3 regions of the Rossellomorea sp. RS05 genome follow, and region 3 is predicted to be linked to each of the others. Evidence: riboswitches for the same ligand, from Rfam matches in the RefSeq annotation. Region 3 holds a riboswitch; each other region holds the start of a gene.
What was found. Region 3 has a riboswitch for cyclic di-AMP ahead of kdpF (K(+)-transporting ATPase subunit F). Riboswitches for the same ligand answer to the same signal wherever they lie in the genome.
Positions count from the first base shown of each region.

Region 1: another riboswitch for cyclic di-AMP. It lies ahead of ABJ225_RS20615 (cation:dicarboxylate symporter family transporter); the one in region 3 lies ahead of kdpF (K(+)-transporting ATPase subunit F).
Region 2: another riboswitch for cyclic di-AMP. It lies ahead of ABJ225_RS13880 (potassium channel family protein); the one in region 3 lies ahead of kdpF (K(+)-transporting ATPase subunit F).

Region 1 covers NZ_JBDKWY010000012.1:8,449-11,656, forward strand. The annotation lists gene ABJ225_RS20605 (sigma-70 family RNA polymerase sigma factor) at 1-175, opposite strand, end outside; gene ABJ225_RS20610 (SGNH/GDSL hydrolase family protein) at 469-1,263, shown strand; cyclic di-AMP (ydaO/yuaA leader) riboswitch at 1,473-1,611, shown strand; gene ABJ225_RS20615 (cation:dicarboxylate symporter family transporter) at 1,697-2,956, shown strand; gene ABJ225_RS20620 (serine O-acetyltransferase) at 3,066-3,208, shown strand, end outside.
Region 2 covers NZ_JBDKWY010000005.1:46,459-49,666, reverse strand. The annotation lists gene ABJ225_RS13885 (TrkH family potassium uptake protein) at 1-709, opposite strand, end outside; gene ABJ225_RS13880 (potassium channel family protein) at 712-1,368, opposite strand; cyclic di-AMP (ydaO/yuaA leader) riboswitch at 1,533-1,663, opposite strand; gene ABJ225_RS13875 (DUF1206 domain-containing protein) at 1,856-2,692, shown strand; gene ABJ225_RS13870 (dicarboxylate/amino acid:cation symporter) at 2,734-3,208, shown strand, end outside.
Region 3 covers NZ_JBDKWY010000005.1:207,185-210,392, reverse strand. The annotation lists gene kdpA (potassium-transporting ATPase subunit KdpA) at 1-1,592, opposite strand, end outside; gene kdpF (K(+)-transporting ATPase subunit F) at 1,642-1,710, opposite strand; cyclic di-AMP (ydaO/yuaA leader) riboswitch at 2,100-2,236, opposite strand; gene ABJ225_RS14705 (Na-translocating system protein MpsC family protein) at 2,470-2,835, shown strand; gene wrbA (NAD(P)H:quinone oxidoreductase) at 2,875-3,208, opposite strand, start outside.

The DNA.
Region 1 (3,208 bases), on a different contig from region 3:
AATAAGCGAAGGATGTGAACGTTCCTTTAGAAGAGTCAAATTTTCCGTATGCCTCCCAGAGGGCGATCAAGCCGGTCTGGTAATAGTCATCATGATTCTTGTAGATGCGCAGGGTGTGGATGATTTTGTGGATCATCTGGCTGTACTGTTCATGGACGAGTTCAAATGGTTCCATTTCCTATTCCTTTTGAGCAGGCGCCGCTCTGTTTTCCCGGTATATCCACAGTAAGGGAGAAAAGGATGGGTGACAAAAGACCTAATCATCTCTACATCAGGGGATAAAGCTGCTTGGACCTGTGGATAATGGAAGTTTCTTTTAAGAAAACCTCAAGTTTTCTGTTAATTTAAGAAAAATGAAAATTGATCTATGAATTTGTCAGAATTTATGGTTCGGTTATCTACACGGATATACAAATATTGCCACTTCTTTCCTTTATGATAGAGTTCATAGATTGGAGGGACGAGTGAATGAAAATAGGATTGGTCATGTTGGGTCTGCTGACCTCATCGGTTGTGATCGGGGGGAAGTATCACTGGGAAGGAGAGGTGAGAGAAGTGCAGGCTTCGGCCTACGCCTCCCATCAGGAAGTGCTGGAAGTAGAGAAGGCGGAAGCAGAGAAGAAGGCAGAAAACGAAAGGCACCGGCTGCAGGTGTTGGACCGGATCAATGGGTTGCCCCGTGATGTTCAACCGCTCTTCAGGGAAAAAGAGGCCCAAGGGAAACCTGTACACATGATGATCGCTGGGTCATCCTCGACGTCGGATGAAGAAGGAGCATGGCCGGATACAGTGAAAAAGGCATTGACGAAAGAGTATGGAGAAGAACTTCTATCTATCTCAATTCATGAAATCGGAGGAAAGACATCCGGAGAGGTGATGAAGGAAGGACTTCATCTTCCGTTGGCAAAAGAAAAGCCAGACCTCCTCCTTTTGGAACCGTTTCTTCTGGCGGATAATAGTCACATCGATATGAAGGAAAGGCTGAAGAATCTATCTTCCATCCTGGATACGTTCAAGAAGGCGAATCCTGATGTCATAATCCTTCTGCAGCCCTCCAACCCGATTCCTGATGCGCACTACTATCCATTGGAAGAGAAGAAGCTGAGGGAGTATGCCAAGGATCATCACTATCCATACATAGATCATTGGAAGGCTTGGAATGACGTTGAATCCCAGGTGACAAAGAAGGAACTTCCGAATAAAGAAGGGAATGAAGTGTGGTCCTCCTTTATGGTGGATTATTTTGTGGATAAGTCCAATTGAACCTGGCATACGCCGGGTTTATTTTCTTGCTTAAAATAGATCTTTCGATGTGTGGTTTACCCTGTAAAAGTTAAAATTTCTAATAAATAACTTTTCTGAAATATCTTTATTTAAAAAACATTTGACAGTGTATTGTTTGAGGATGTATATTATATTTTGTAGACTTCTAAAATAAAACTTTTTTAGGATAATAAAGTCACCACTACAATTAAATAGTATGGCTTAATCGATCGAGCGGAGGAATCATGCAAGTGGTATTTCGATACCTTGGGGTGCATCCTTTTACTAGGTAGGGAACTCTCAATCCCGAATCCGACAGTTAACTCCGTATGCCAGTTGAGAGAAAGAACCTTTATTTTTCAACCAAAAGGCTGTTCTTTCTTAAGAACGGTCTTTTTTGCTTTACGCACATCATCCAAGAGGGGGACCATCTATGAAAAAAATTCGTTTCGGTTTAGCCACCCAGATCTTCGTCGGGTTGATCCTGGGTATCCTTGTCGGGGTCATCTGGTTTAATGACCCGCGTGTTGCTACGTATCTCCAGCCGTTGGGAGACCTTTTCCTTCGCTTGATTAAAATGATCGTCATTCCGATCGTCATCTCCACTCTCATCGTAGGAGTGGCAGGCACCGGGAATGGAAAGGCGTTCGGTCGCCTCGGGGCAAAGACGATCATCTATTTCGAGGTCATCACGACCGTCGCCATCATCCTCGGAATCATCCTGGCGAACGTGTTCCATCCTGGAAGCCACGTCAATCTTGGGTCTGTGGAGAAAACAGACATCCAATCCTATGTTGATACTTCTGAAAGTCAGCAAGACAAATCCATTGCAGAAACCTTCCTGCATATCGTTCCGACAAACTTCTTCCAATCCATCGTGGAAGGGGATATGCTGGCGATCATCTTCTTCTCCGTGCTATTCGGACTTGGAGTGGCAGCCATCGGTGAACGTGGGAAACCGGTCATTAAATTCTTTGACGCCGTGTCCCACGCCATGTTCCACGTTGTGAACATGGTCATGAAGGTTGCACCACTCGGCGTGTTCGCCCTGATCGGGGTAACCGTTTCGAAATTCGGGATTGATTCCCTTGTATCACTCGGAAAGCTCGTCGGCCTCGTCTATGCGGCCTTGATCTTCTTCCTCATCGTCGTGTTGGGGCTGGTGGCCAAATGGGCCGGAGTGAATATCTTCACCTTACTCAAATACTTGAAGGATGAGCTTCTACTCGCCTTCAGTACATCAAGCTCCGAGACCGTCCTTCCACGCGTCATGGAGAAGCTTGAGAAGATGGGCTGCCCGAAGGCCATCGTATCCTTCGTCGTACCGATCGGGTACACCTTCAACCTTGATGGATCGGTCCTGTATCAGGCCATCGCTGCCCTGTTCCTCGCGCAGGTCTACGGCATCGACCTTTCCATCATGCAGCAGATCACCCTCATCCTTGTCCTTATGGTGACATCAAAAGGGATGGCTGCTGTACCTGGTACATCCTTCGTCGTCCTCCTTGCCACCCTTGGTACCATCGGGGTGCCAGCAGAAGGCCTTGCCTTCATCGCAGGGGTCGACAGGATCATGGATATGGCCCGTACCGTCGTCAACTTAACAGGAAACACCCTTGCCGCTATCGTCATGTCCAAATCAGAAGGGCAGTATGACGCAGATCATGGAAATGAAGTCATGAAGGCTGGTTAGGAAAAAACCTCCGCTCAGGAATCAATTGAGCGGAGGTTTTTTGTTATGGATTCTTTACAAATCCCTAATATCTCTTCCATATTCCCTTCATATCCAGGGGCTAGACTGGATGAAAAAGGAGAAGGATGTGGACCGCATGTTCCATTTGATCAAATCAGACTACAGGGCATATGGGTTATCCCCGAAAGGATTGATCATCAGCTTCTTCAACGCTTCAACCTTTTGGCTGGTCGTCATGTACCGGATCGGGCA
Region 2 (3,208 bases), 160 kb from region 3:
TTGCCGCGACATTGATCAAAAGCGTACCTAGGATCATGATCTTCGAGTGAAGGGACAGCTTTTTGAAGGTACGGGATTTCCACCCGTCCACCAAAACGGTGAACCCAATCCCACCGATAATGAAAAGGGAGGATAGTGCGAATGTGATGACGGGATTTCCTACAAATCGCATCATGTTATCCGGCCACAGACCGAAACCGGCATTATTAAAAGCGGAAACAGAGTGAAAAAGGCTGTAAAACAAGCCTTCTGACCACCCGTATCGGGGCACCCACTGAGTGGCAAGGAACATCATTCCAATCCCCTCCACCAGCAAGGAAAAGATGAAAAGGTATCTCACGAGCATGATCACCCCGCCAACAGAGGTCTGATTCAACGACTGTTGCAGCAACAGCCTTTCCTTGAATCCGATCTTCTTCCCGAGCATCATGACGATAAGGACGGCGAACGACATGATGCCCAGTCCCCCAAGCTGTATGAGGCACATGACGACAATTTGGCCGAAAACGGTGTAGACGGAGCCGGTATCGACAACGGCAAGCCCCGTCACCGTCATGGCTGAAGTTGTGGTAAAAAGGGCTTCGAGCCACGTGATTGGCTCAGTCGTCGATATGGGAAGCTTCAACAGAGCCATTCCCACCATGATGAAAAAGGCGAAGACCGCCACCAGCAGCTGCGGTGGACTTAAATGAATGACCCTGTATCTCATGGTTATACCCCTTCTTTTTCGAATCGATTGATATCACGATTATGTCCGATGACAATCAATAGATCTTCCAGTTCAACCGTATCGTCGGCGCTAGGTGAGACAATGACTTCATCCCCCCGATGGATGGCAATGATATTGCATCCATACCGTGCCCGGACATCCAGGTCCATGAGCGTGAGGTTTGCGACTTTAGACGAAGCCCTGACCTCTACGATGCTGTGCTCCTTAGAAAGCTCGATGTAATCGATGATTTTCTCCGATGTCATATGGTGAGCGATTTTCTTCGCCATATCCCGTTCAGGATGGATGACCTTATCGGCACCGATCCTTTCAAGCACCTTTTGATGATACGCATTTGAGGCCTTCACCCAGACCTCCTTGACACCCAGCTCTTTCAGAAGCAGTGTAGTCAGGATGCTCGCCTCCACGCTTTCCCCGAATGAAACAATCACGTGATCGAAGTTACGTAGTCCCAGGGACCTCAAAACGGACTCATCCATGGCGTTGGCCTGGACGGCGTGTGTCGCCACATCCGCGTAGCGCTGAACGACCTCTTCGTGCAGATCGATTGCCAGTACCTCTGTATCAAGCTTGCTCAATTCCTCCACCAGGTTCCCCCCGAATTTCCCAAGGCCGATAACGGCGAATTGCTTCTTCATGATGTACTCCTCCAACTGAACGTTACTGATATTTTCGTATCTTTTGTTGTTTTCTACTTGTTCATTCATCTTCCATGATAAATCGTGCTGATTCAAAAAATGACGGCACAAAAAAGACCGCAGGAACTAAGCCTGTGGTCATCGTCAATGCGATTCCAAGGTTCATTCACTCCCATTTACGCTTACGAGGTTAGCTGACGGATTCGGGCCATGGAAGCAGCCCTACCTTAAAAGGATTCACCCCTGTATGAACTCGGGTCCCCCGCTTCTGTAAAGAATTAAGCGATGATATGATCAAAAGCAACCAGCTTTGATGATAGATATATTACTCCTAGACCCATTCGTTGTCTATAACTATTTTAGTCTTTTTTTCGCGGAAAATGAGATATGGATGAACCACCATCATTTACTTGCTCCATCAATGGTTTCGAACCCTGTGTTTGGGGAATATTGCTTATAAAATGCAAACTGAAGGGAAGAAGTAGCCATGGCTGACATTACATCGGTCCTGCCTTCCGGTAAGGACAATTCAAAGGATATCAAACCCTGGATCAGGGGGTTCGCCCGCATAGGATTCATATCAAGGGGGCTCGTCTACATGCTGATCGGCGCCCTCGCCGTCATGGCGGCATTCGGAGTGGGCGGCAGCACATCCGACTCGAACGGGGCCTTCGCAGCCATTGCATCAAAGCCTTTCGGTGAGGTATTATTGTGGATCGTCGGCATCGGACTTCTCGGTGTGGTCATCTGGAGCCTCATCCAAGCTATTACCGATCCCGAATACCACGGGGACCAGGGAAAATCCATCGTGCGGAGGATGACCCACATCTTCACGGGTGCCGCTTACGGGATCCTCGGCTTCAATGCCATCGCCATCGCCCTTCACGCCAAAGGCGGCTCCAGTTCCGAGCAGACCATGTCTGCAAAGCTCCTATCCCAGCCTTTCGGTCAGTGGATCGTGGGCATCGTTGGGCTGGCCATCATCGGATTCGCCCTTCACGAACTGTACTCTGCATATACAGAAAAATTCGCGAAGCAGTTCAAGAAAGGCAGCATGTCAAAGCACGAGTGGAAATTCAGCAAAAGGACAGGAAAAATCGGCCTCACTGCCCGAGGCATCGTATTCCTTCTCGTAGGCTACTTCTTCATCCGTACCGCCATCACGGCTGATCCTGATAAAACCAAGGGACTGGACGGGGCACTATCCGAAATTGCCCAGCAGCCTTTTGGACAATGGCTGCTCGCCATCGTAGCAGCTGGACTGTTCCTCTACGGGGTCTTTGAGATCCTCAGAGGGAAGAATCGACATTTAAGCATATTCTAAGCCCATCCCCGGGCTTTTTTATTTGAGAAGAGGTATTAACTATGAAGACATTATGGACGAAATACAAGAGCATATCCCTGATCACGAAAATCACCGTAGCCCTGATCCTCGGGGTCATAGCAGGCGTGACCTTCGGAGAGCGTGCCGCCTCCATTTCCATCCTGGGGGACATCCTTATCAATCTCCTGTCGTTCCTGATCATCCCCCTTATCCTCTTCACACTCATGACAGGTGTGAACCAAACAAGCATCAAGGAACTCGGGAAAACGGGGAGCAAAGTGTTCCTTTACTATCTTCTTACATCCGCCTTCGCCATCATCGTGGGGTTGGCTGTCGCGAGCATCTTCCAACCAGGGACCGGAATGGAGCTCGACCAATCCCAGTCATTCGATGTTCCCGATGATCCGGGCTTGAAAAGCGTCTTCCTGTCGATCATTCCAGACAATATCATAAAAGCTTTCACAGAGCTTAACCTGTTGGGGATCATCTTCACTGCCATCGTGTTCGGGACCGCCA
Region 3 (3,208 bases):
GGAAAAAACGTCAGCGCTCCCACGATCATGATCGTCCCCACGAAGATGGTGCCGAATAGGGGAGAATCTGTACGGAAGGTTCCGATGCTTTCCGGAACAAGCCGCTTCTTGGCCAGGGATGCAGCGACAGCGAGCATGGTAATGACTCCGAAGTACCGCCCGATGAACATGACGATCCCCGTGGAAATGTTCCAAAATGGCGTGGCATCCCCCAGGCCTTCAAACCCTGATCCATTGTTGGCAGCAGACGACGTGAATTCATACATGACTTGCGTCAGTCCGTGGAACCCTTGATTGGAGATGGCATCCGTCCCTGCATGAACATAAAGGGCGATGGCCGATGCACCAAGTATGAGGAGCGGTTGGATCAGCATGGTGACGGCTATGAGCTTCATCTCGCTGGCTTCGATCTTCTTACCAAGGAACTCCGGAGTCCTGCCCATCATCAATCCCGATAGGAAAACGGCGATCAGGACATACATGATGACATTGAGGAACCCGGCACCCACACCACCGAATACGGCATTGAGGAGCATATTGGACAGAGCCAGCATCCCGCTCAAAGGCGTAAGCGTATCATGCATGGTATTGACCGCACCCGTCTCTGAAGCCGTCGTCACCATGGCATACAGGATCGACTCCCCGGGACCAAACCGTACTTCCTTCCCTTCCATGCTCGCCCCATGGATCCCGAGAGCATTCAATTCCGGGTTCCCATGGGATTCCGCCACCATGGCCAGAGAGAGCATGACAACGAACATCATCATCATCGAGACGAATAAGAGACGCCCTTGTTTCTCATTCCCGATCATCCTTCCATACGCGAAGGGAATCGCCGTAGGCAGAAGGAACATCAAAAGGATTTGGAGCATATTGCTGAACGACCCCGGATTCTCAAAAGGATGAGCCGAGTTGACTCCGAAGAATCCACCACCGTTGTTCCCGAGCTCCTTGATTGATAAGAATGAGCCTACGGGACCCCGTGCTATCTCCTGACTCCCACCATCCACGGTCTGCACGGTAACAGATGGTGAAAGCGTCTGTGGTACCCCAAGTGCCACGAAGATCAAGCCGGTGATGAACGCGAGGGGCAATAGCACCCTGGTGATGGAACGGATGAAATCAACGAAGAAATTCCCCGCCCCCTTTCCGGCTAACAACCGGATAAAGGCCATCACCCCGCTCAACGCGGTTGCAGGTGCCGCGAACATCATGAAGAGAACGCCCGCCATCTGGGCGAGATACGACAAACCGGTTTCACCGCTGTAGTGTTGAAGATTGGTATTCGTCATGAAGCTGATGGCCGTATTAAAAGCAAGGGACGCATCCATCCCTTTGATCCCTGCCGGATTCAGGGGAAGTACCCCCTGAAGTCTGAAAACCAGGTACACAAGCGCGATCATGAATACGTTCGTCAGAAGCAGGGAAGCAGCATACCTCTTCCAAGTCTGATTGATCGCCCGGACACCACCGAGCCGGAAGAGGATGTTCTCTGCCGGGAGGAATACCCGGTCAAGGCGCGTCCGCTCCGTATTGAATGCCTGTGCAAGATAGAGCCCTACAGGCTTTGCCAATAGAATGACAATGAACATGATAAGTACAACTGAACCAATCGTGGAAACCACTTTCCTTCACCCCATATCAAAATTTCTCTGGATTTAGCAACACATAACACAGATAGACCACCAGGATCAGAGCGATCGCCAACATCATCATTTCTCTTCATCCTTTCCCGGTTCTGCAATGGATCCGGACCATTTCAAGAGCCCTGCCATCGCCATGGTAAGCAAGCCCATCATGACCATCATCCACAGATCCCCCATCTTGATTCCTCCTTTACTTTTTGGCCCAGACCGAAAAAAATAGACCAACGCACACTTCTTCCCCATGTGAAAATCATGAACATGATCTTCATAGAATTGGAGAAAAAGCACACATTGGTCTACTTAATGCCCAGCAGGCTTCATGCCTTCTTTGCATTCTGTCTTCCACGTATTCTTTTTCGTATAGGCATAATAAAAAGACCTACATACACAGGCTGCCCCTCACGTCACAGATGTCTGCAACAAGAGATGCCCCCTGATTAAGGCGGTCTTGTGGACCTCCTTCGCTTTAGCCGACGAAGTTAGCTGACGGGTAGGATGGCGAAAGAGTTTTCTCATCCCTTCTACACAGTAGAATTAACCCCAAAAAATTGGTTCCTCCGCTCTCTTTCGAGATTAGGCCGGTTGATGCTGTTGTTTATGAAATTGATATTACTCCGAGTTCATTCCGTTGTAAACGAGCAAAAACCTGATAAAACAGTCAAATTCAATCAATACAATAAAAATAACTTCATTTTACTCCCTATTACTCACCCATTCTCATTATTTCTATTCTTTTAAAACATAAAAAATAGGATTGACTTCCCCTACCTTATGGACGTACGATTGTCGTTGAAAAGACGCACGCGGAATTCAGGAGGATCATATGGCAACGAAAAAACGATTAGAGGCCGAGCTGAGCGAAGCCTTCATCAAGCTCCAAAGGGAATTGATCGGGAGGGGACCACAGGAGACGAGGACCTACATCGTCGAAGATATGGTGATCGCACGATTCAAGGGCGTCCTCACCGTAGAAGAAAAGCATCTGGTGGAACATGATAATGGACGGAAGCTCGTGAAGCAGATGAGGCAGATCCTCCGGGAGATGTACGGGGAAAAATTCGAAGCCGTCGTGGAAAAGCTGACGAACTGCCACGTCCTTACAAGTCATAGCGATATCAGCACCAGGTCCGGTGAAAGGATCGAAGTGTTCGTCCTTGACCGGAACCTCGAGAAAGAACTGACTCAATAAAAAAAGCCGCAGGGAACGATCCCTGCGGCTGATTCTGCGTTATTGGTTACCTTGCTTGACCCAGCCAGCGACGGTGACGGTACGTTTTGCCTGATGCTTCACGGCAGGCTCCACGTTTTCGACCATATTGCCTTCCTGGTCGACGGTCACACTCGTACCGTATGGGTTTCCTCCTGTTGTAAAGAGAACAGGATCTGTGTATCCAGGGGATGCCACGATTGCTCCCCAGTGGTGCATCGTCGTGTATAGAGACAGGATGGTTTGCTCCTGGCCTCCATGTGGATTCTGGGCTGATGTCATGGCGCTGACCACTTTGTTGGCAAGCTTCCCGTTGAACCACAGTCCACCAGTCGTATCGATGAACTGTTTCACC